2 regions of the Serinicoccus hydrothermalis genome follow, and region 2 is predicted to be linked to the other one. Evidence: predicted binding sites of a transcription regulator. Region 2 holds the regulator's gene; the other holds the start of a gene.
What was found. Region 2 encodes Rex, which represses fermentation and respiration genes when NADH is low (regulators of the CRP and FNR family bind a similar motif). Its sites were predicted from a motif close to CTTGTGAANNNNTTCACAAG; they were not measured.
Positions count from the first base shown of each region.

Region 1: the regulator Rex is predicted to act here: its motif matches at 1,494-1,513, upstream of SGUI_RS14190 (geranylgeranyl reductase family protein).

Region 1 covers NZ_CP014989.1:3,039,954-3,044,158, forward strand. Annotated here, with positions in the region: gene SGUI_RS14185 (tetratricopeptide repeat protein) at 1-1,370, opposite strand, end outside; gene SGUI_RS14190 (geranylgeranyl reductase family protein) at 1,529-2,824, shown strand; gene SGUI_RS14195 (NADH-quinone oxidoreductase subunit A) at 2,911-3,276, shown strand; gene SGUI_RS14200 (NADH-quinone oxidoreductase subunit B) at 3,311-3,865, shown strand; gene SGUI_RS14205 (NADH-quinone oxidoreductase subunit C) at 4,045-4,205, shown strand, end outside.
Region 2 covers NZ_CP014989.1:1,580,401-1,584,605, reverse strand. Annotated here, with positions in the region: gene SGUI_RS07285 (acetoin utilization protein AcuC) at 1-542, shown strand, start outside; gene SGUI_RS07280 (helix-turn-helix domain-containing protein) at 744-944, shown strand; gene SGUI_RS17050 (30S ribosomal protein bS22) at 1,071-1,169, shown strand; gene SGUI_RS07275 (glutaredoxin family protein) at 1,267-1,572, shown strand; gene SGUI_RS07270 (redox-sensing transcriptional repressor Rex) at 1,719-2,384, shown strand; gene SGUI_RS07265 (glutamyl-tRNA reductase) at 2,381-3,778, shown strand; gene hemC (hydroxymethylbilane synthase) at 3,778-4,205, shown strand, end outside.

The DNA.
Region 1 (4,205 bases), 1.5 Mb from region 2:
GCGGCGTCCGGCAGCTCCAGGGCCTGCAGGGCCTCGACCATGAGGTCCTGGTTCCACAGCGGCGAGCGCCCGGTGTCGGGCTCGAGCACGACCGGTATGCCCAGGGTCGCGACCGCGAGCGCGTGGCGCACCGACTCGGGAAGCTCGATCCAGTGCTGGCGGTAGAGGCCACGCACCGTGGCGGGCAGGTGGTCGATGTCGGCGGCCGTGAGGCGCAGCTCCCGGTCGCGGAAGCGGCGCCGGACCCGGTCGATCTGGCAGAACAGCTCGAGGGCGAGGGGGTTGGCGTAGCGGTCCACGACGAGCCGCTCGGTGGCGCCGTCCACCCGGGGGTAGTAGTGGCGAAGGATGGCCGACAGGTCCTCCCCGCCGAGCGGGTCGAGTCCTGCTCCCGCGGGGAAGGGGGAGGGCAGCGGTGTGCCGTCCTCGCTGGAGACCCGGACGAGGTGCTCGCCCAGGTCGGCCCACGCCGCGGCGACCTCCGGGACCTCGGTCAGGTGGCCGGGCCAGCCGGTGGAGACCACGAGGACCGCGCGGTCGGAGGAGACGAGACGGCTCAGCACGTCGACGAGCAGCGGGTCGGCGTCATGGAGGTCCTCGACCACGAGCACGGCCGGCAGCTCCGGGCGCGCGAGCCGGGTGAGCATCGCGACCACCTGGTCGCCGATGTCGTCGTGCTGGGGGGTGACCGCCCCGGTGCTCTCGAGGCGGGTGCGACGCTCGCCGCGGTCGCGGCCCTTGCTCCACGCCCACTCGCCCACCCAGCGCACGAGGCCGAGCCCGGGCACGGCGGCGCCGAGCGCCTCCTGCACCACGGTGTCGGCCAGGTGCATCGCCCCTTCGTCCGCCGCGGCGAGCGCGAATGCGCGGGCGTCGTCGGCGCCACGGCCCGTGCGCGGCAACCGGCGCCAGGCGTCGTCGAGGTAGGGCCCGTGCGCCTCGAGCACGCCGATGTCCTGGGCGAGGGCGATGGAGGCGACGCCGTGCCTCGACGAGCAGCTGATGCCCCACCAGAGGTAGGACGGGAGGCTTCCCGGCTCGTGGGTGACCTCGGGGTTGACCTTCTTCCGCCGCGCCGAGACCTCGGCCGCGTCGACGGCGCCGTCGACGCTGATGTGCGGTGGCCAGTACGCCGGATCCTGCTGCCCTGCCGCGAGCGAGGCGTACAGCTCCCGGGCGACGCGGGTCTTGCCCCACCCCGACGGCGCCTCCAGCGACACCCAGCGCGACGGCCCGCCGCTCCGCAGCTCCTCGACCACGGCGGCCAGCCCCTCGACCAGCGCCCGGCGCGGGGCGCCGACGAAGCGCGGTTCGGCGCTGCGCGGGCCCGGACCGACCGGGTCGAGGGCGTCGTGGGCGTCACGGTCCACGGGGGACAGTCTAGGAGGACCGGCAGCGCACGCTCCGGATGAAATAGGACAAGGTTCCTGACGTATTTGCTCTGAGGCGTCCCTGCGCCGATCGGGGACCCCCGGAGGCCTAGACTTCGGGAGTTCGTGAACGTCGTCACAAGCGAGGCGCCAACACCGTGAGTGAGCAGGTCGAGACAGCCGACGTCATCGTCGTCGGCGCCGGGCCGGGAGGTTCGAGCTCTGCCGCCTACCTCGCCTCCCACGGCCTCGACGTCCTGCTGCTGGAGAAGTCGACGTTCCCCCGCGACAAGATCTGCGGCGACGGGCTGACGCCGCGCGCGGTCCGCGAGCTCATCCACCTCGGCGTCCCGATCGACGAGGCCGACGGCTGGCACCGGACCCGGGGTCTGCGCATCATCGGCGGCGGGATGCGCCTGGAGCTGGACTGGCCCGGCAACGCCACCTTCCCGCCCTTCGGCCTGGTGCGGACCCGCCAGGACCTCGACGAGATCCTCGCCCGCCACGCCGCCGCCCGGGGCGCCCGGCTGCTCGAGGGCATCAACGTCCAGACGCCGGTGCTGGACGAGCGGGGGCACATCTGCGGTGTGGAGGCCAAGGTCATGGGGCCCGACGGACGGGCCACGGGGGAGCGGCGCGAGTTCCGCGCCCGCGTCGTCGTGGCCGCCGACGGCAACTCGAGCCGGCTCTCGCTCGGCATGGACCGCCCCAAGCGCGACGACCGGCCCATGGGGGTCGCGGTCCGCGCCTACTACGAGACCCCGCGGCACGACGACCCCTACCTCGAGTCCTGGCTGGAGCTGTGGACCAAGGACGCGCAGGGCGAGCGGGACGAGCTCATGCCCGGCTACGGCTGGATCTTCCCGCTCGGCGACGGCACCGCCAACGTCGGGCTCGGGATCCTCGACACCTCCGAGGCCTTCGGCACCTTCGACTACCGCGACGTCATGAAGCGCTGGATCGACACGATGCCGGGCGACTGGGGCTTCTCCGAGGAGACCCGGCAGGCCCCGATCCGCGGTGCCGCGCTGCCCATGTGCTTCAACCGTCAGCCGCTCTACGACCGGGGGCTGCTGCTCGTCGGCGACGCCGGCGGCATGGTCAACCCGTTCAACGGCGAGGGCATCGCCGAGGCGATGGAGGCCGGTCGGCACGCCGCCGAGGTCATCAGCGCGGCGCTGGCCCGGGCCACCCCGGGGGAGCGGGAGGCCGTCCTGCGCAGCTACACCGCGGCGATGAAGGACTCGCTCGGGGGCTACTACACCCTCGGTCGCGGGTTCGCGACCCTCATCGGCAAGCCCGAGATCATGCGGCTCGCCGTGAAGTACGGACTGCCGCGCCGCTCGCTCATGCGGCTGCTCCTCAAGATCATGGCCAACCTGCCGCAGGAGCGCGGCGGGGGGCTGGACGACCGGGTCATCAACGCCCTGAGCAGGATGACTCCGGCGGCATGAGACGCTGTGTTGACCCTAGGATAAGTATGCGCGCGATTCCGGCGAGCCCAGCGGTGGGCCTGTCCCGAAAGGAGTGCTGAGGCGAGATGGACTACCACCCGTATCTGCCCATCATCTTCTTCCTCTTCTTCGGCCTGCTCTTCGCCTTCGGCTCCGTCTTCGGCGGCGGGCTGCTGGGACGGGTCACCTACAACCGCGCCAAGGCCGAGGCCTACGAGTGCGGGATCCAGCCGACGCCCCAGGCGCACGAGGGCGGGCGCGTGCCGGTCAAGTACTACCTCACGGCGATGCTCTTCATCGTCTTCGACGTCGAGGTGCTCTTCCTCTACCCCTTCGCCGTGGCCTTCGACCAGGTCGGGCTGTTCTCGGTGCTCGCGATGCTGCTGTTCCTCGTCGTGGTCTCCGTGCCCTTCGTCTACGAGTGGAGCAGGGGTGGACTGGAATGGGACTGAATTCGATGAATGCTGAGAGTGTGGTGAGCTGACGATGGGTCTCGAGGACAAGATTCCCGGTGGGATCATGCTGACGACGGTCGAGGGACTGGCCGGTCAGCTGCGGCAGTACTCCGTCTGGCCGGCGACCTTCGGCCTGGCCTGCTGCGCCATCGAGATGATGGCCGTCGGCACGCCCGACTACGACATCGCCCGGTTCGGGATGGAGCGTTTCGCCGCCACCCCGCGGCAGGCGGACCTCATGATCGTCGCCGGTCGCGTGTCGCAGAAGATGGCGCCGGTCGTGCGTCAGGTCTACGACCAGATGCCCAACCCCAAGTGGGTCATCTCCATGGGTGTCTGCGCGAGCTCGGGCGGCATGTTCAACAACTACGCGATCGTGCAGGGCGTGGACCACATCGTGCCCGTGGACGTCTATCTCCCCGGCTGTCCGCCGCGCCCGGAGATGCTGCTCAACGCCGTCCTGGAGCTGCACAAGCAGATCCGCGAGTTCAAGTTCTCCGTCAACCGCGAGGCCGCGGCCCGCGCGGCCGAGGCGGCCGCCATGAAGGCGATGCCGACCTCCGAGATGAAGGGGCTGCTCGCGTGAGCGCGGACGACACCACGCGTGACGACAGCGCCGGCGACAAGGTCGAGACCGGCCCGGAGACCCCGAACCGCGAGCCGGCGACGCAGGAGACCACCCTCGACGAGGAGCACGCCCCCTCGCGGACCGAGGACCAGAAGGTCGACACCGGGACCGCCCAGGAGACCGCCGGCGGCTCGGTCGTGGCGGCCCAGGCCGCCGGCGAGCCGGTCGTCATGGCCCGCAAGCAGGGGATGTTCGGCGGGTCGATGGGTGGCGACACCTCGGGCTACGGCGGGCTGGACGCGCCGGTGCTCTTCCCGGGCGCCGCGGAGCGTCCCTACGGCTCCTACTTCGACGAGGT
Region 2 (4,205 bases):
CGGCGGTCAACATCGCGCTGCCCCCCGGGACCGGCGACGAGGGGTGGCTGCGGGCATACCAGGCGGTCGTCCCCACCATCGTCCGGGTCTTCGACCCGCAGATCGTCGTGAGCCAGCACGGGTGCGACTGCCACTACGCCGACCCGCTGGCGCACCTGTCGGTGTCGATGGACGCCCTCGCCGTCGCCTACGGCTGGGTGCGGGAGCTGGCCGACGACCTGGCCGGCGGCCGGTGGGTCTCGCTCGGCGGCGGGGGGTATGAGCTGGTCGAGGTGGTGCCCCGCGCCTGGACCCACCTCATCGGCGTCGTGACGGGCCGGCCGGTCGACCCCCGGACGCCGGTGCCGGAGTCGTGGCGGCAGCACGTCGAGGAGGTCTACGGGCTGGACGCGCCCCGCTCGATGGGGGACCGCGAGGGCCGGGAGATCCGCTACGGGCGGTGGGACGAGGGGCACGACCTCGACGAGCCGGTCGACTCGGCCATCATGGCGACGCGCCGGGCCAGCTTCCCCGGCTGGGGCCTGGACCCCTACTTCGACTGACAGCTGGCAGCGACGGGGCGAGATCCCGTCCGCCCCGTTCGCCCCACCCGGCGTGTCGCGCTGGACTTTTTTCGCTCACGACTTTCGCAATGACCACATCTGCCCCTATCGTTAGCCCGACAAACCGACGCAGGCTGTGTGCCGGAGGGGAAGCCGTGCCCGCTGCCTGCCTGGAGAAGCACAAGAGACGGGATGCGTCCGATGGCAGATGAGCGCCAGCTCGCTGAGATGACGTTCATGACCGTGGCCGAGGTGGCTGCCGTCATGCGTGTGTCCAAGATGACGGTCTACCGGCTGGTGCACTCGGGCGAGCTGCCCGCGGTGCGGGTCGGTCGGTCCTTCCGGGTCCCCGAGAAGGCCGTGCACGCCTACCTCGAGGACTCCTACCACGGCACCGCCTGACCAGGTCGCTTTGGGAGCCGGACCCCGCCCGCGTTAGGGTGGAACGGTTGTGCATCGCCCTGCGCCGCCCCGCGGCGTGGGACGCCGACTGCACCATCACGACCGACGACGACGAAGGATGGCCCCATGGGCTCTGTGATCAAGAAGCGCCGCAAGCGGATGGCGAAGAAGAAGCACCGCAAGCTGCTGCGCAAGACGCGTCACCAGCGTCGCAACAAGAAGTGAGGCCGTCGGCCACCAGGCCGACACCCGCGAAGACCATGGCGCCCGTCCCGTGCTGGGAGGGCGCCATCGTCGTCCTCGGTGGTCGGCGGGAGCGACCGTGAGGTGGTGGGGGCGCGGCAGGAGCTCCGGGACGCAGCCGCGGGTCGAGGTGCTCTCGCGGCCCGGCTGCCACCTGTGCGAGGAGATGGTCGGGGTGGTCCGCACGCAGGTCGAGGACGTGGTGGTCCGGGACATCGACGCCGAGCGTGCCGGCGGGGAGATGGGGCAGGCCGAGCACGACCGCTGGACGACCGAGGTCCCTGTCCTGCTGGTGGACGAGAAGGTGGTCGCGCGGTGGCGGGTCGAGCCCGCCGAGCTGCGGTCCGCCCTGTCCCGCGCGCGCCGCGCCGGGCGCCGTCCCTGACCCCCGGCCCGCTCCTCGTTTTGGTGGAAGCAGGGGTGCGAGCCTAGAGTTGAGGGGTCCGCTCCGACCGGAGGACGAGGGTCTGATATAAGCCCCTCCCGGCGTCGGGGAGAGCCACCCACCAGGAAGGAGCCGGTGCCGCCGTGATGGCCGAGTCGAACCGGCGCGGGGTGCCGGACGCCACGGTCGGAAGGCTCCCGGGCTACCTCCAGGCGCTCACCACGGTGGCGGAGCAGGGCCGCAGCTCGGTTTCCAGCGAGGAGATCGCCTCGCTCGCGGGGGTGCGCTCGGCCCAGGTGCGCAAGGACCTGTCCCACCTCGGCTCCTACGGCGTCCGGGGCGTCGGCTACGACGTCGCCAGGCTCGTCGACCAGATCTCCGCCGAGCTCGGGCTGAGCCAGGACTGGCCGGTGGTCATCGTCGGCATGGGCAACCTCGGCCGCGCCCTGGCGAGCTACGAGGGCCTGGCCACCCGCGGCTTCCACGTCGTCGCCCTGGCGGACAACGACCCCGACGTGGTCGGCAGCCGGGTCGAGGGTATGCCGGTGCAGGCGCTGGCCGAGCTGCGGACCTGCGGCCCGGTGTCGGTGGGTGTCGTCACGACCCCGCCCGAGGCCGCCCAGGAGGTCGCGGACGTGCTCGTCGAGCTCGGCGTGCACTCCATCCTCAACTTCGCGCCCGTCGTGCTCCAGGTGCCCGCCGACGTCGACGTGCGCCGGGTCGACCTGGCGACCGAGCTGCAGATCCTGGCCTTCCACCAGCACCAGCGGGAGGCCTCCGTGACCGACACCCCGGTGGAGGGAGTCTCGTGAGTGTCCTCGTCGTGGGCCTGTCCCACCGCACCGCACCCATCGACCTGCTCGAGCGGGCCGTCCTCGACGCCGACGGCGCCGCGGGCCTGGCCGCCCGCCTGCGGGCCGGCGACCACGTGCACGAGGCGCTCGTGCTCTCCACCTGCAACCGGCTCGAGGTCGTCGTGGAGGCCGGGACGTTCCACGGCGCGCTCGAGGAGATCGGCGTGGCCCTGGGGGCGCTGACCGGTCTGTCCCGGGACCAGCTCACCGACCACCTCTTCGTGCACTACGACGACCGGGCGGTCGCCCACCTCTTCGAGCTCGCGTGCGGTCTGGACTCGCTGGCGGTCGGGGAGAGCCAGGTGCTGGGCCAGCTGCGCGAGGCGCTCGCCGTCGCCCAGCGGCACGGTCACCTGGGGCCCTCCCTCAACCCGCTGGTCCAGCAGGCGCTGCGCGTGGGCAAGCGGGCCCACGCCGAGACCTCCATCGACGACGTCTCCCGCTCCCTCGTCGCCCTCGGGCTCGACCGGGCCAGGGACGTCCTCGGCGACCTCACCGGGGCGCGCACGGTGGTCGTGGGCGCCGGCGCCATGTCGGGCCTGGCCGTGGCGACCCTCGTGCGGCAGGGGGTGAGCGACCTCGTCGTGGTCAACCGCACGCAGGAGCGGGCCGAGCGGCTCGCGGCGGCGCACGGGGTGCGCAGCCTGCCCTGGGCCGACCTCGCGAGCGCCGTCGGCTCGGCCGACCTCGTCATCACCTGCACCGGTGCGGTGGGCCACGTCCTCGACGAGGGCACGCTCGCCCGGGCCCGCGGTGCCGCCGGCCGGTCCGGCGCCCCGCTCACGCTGCTCGACCTGGCGCTCCCGCGCGACGTCGACCCCGCCGTGACCCGGCTGCGCGGGGCCACCCTCTGGGGCCTCGCCGAGCTGCAGCAGGCCGCGGGCGGGTCGGCCGGCCCGTCCTTGCCGGGACCGGGGGCGAGCTCGTCGTCCGGGCCCGAGGAGGCCGAGGCCGTCACGGCGGTGCGCGGCCTGGTCGCCACCGAGGTCGCCGCCTACCTCACCGAGCGGCACGCCGCCCGCCTCGGACCAACCCTGGCCGCGCTGCGCACCAGCGCGGGGCGGGTCGTCGACGCCGAGATGACCCGGCTGGACCAGCGCCTCCCGCACCTGCCCGACGACGAGCGGGCCGAGGTCCGGCATACCGTGCAGCGGGTGGTGGACAAGCTGCTCCACACCCCGACCACGCGGGTGAAGCAGCTGCAGGCGGGCTACGACGAGGTGCCGGCCGACTACGCCCACGCCCTGCGCGAGCTCTTCGACCTCGACAGCCGCGAGGTCGCCGTCGTCTCAAGCCCCCCGCTCGGCGTCGTCGAGAAGGCCACCGAGCGCAGGAAGGGGGGACGGTCCTGATGAGTGAGGCGACCGCCACCACCAGCACCGGGCGACCGCTGCGGCTGGGGACCCGGCGCAGCGCCCTGGCCACCAGCCAGTCCACCTGGGTGGCCGAGCGGCTGCGCGCAGCCGGGTGCGAGGTCGAGCTGGTCCTCGTGACCACCGAGGGCGACACCTCGGCCCGCAGCCTGCGCGAGATCGGCGGCACCGGGGTCTTCGCCTCCGCGCTGCGCACCGCGCTGCTGGAGGGCCGGATCGACCTCGCCGTGCACTCCCTCAAGGACCTGCCGACCGCACCCGCCGACGGCCTCGTCGTGGCCGCCGTCCCCGAGCGGGAGGACCCGCGCGACGTCCTCGTCGCCCGGGACGGCCTGCGCCTGCACGAGCTCCCGGCCGGCGCGGTCATCGGCACCGGCTCACCGCGTCGTGCCGCGCAGCTGCGCCT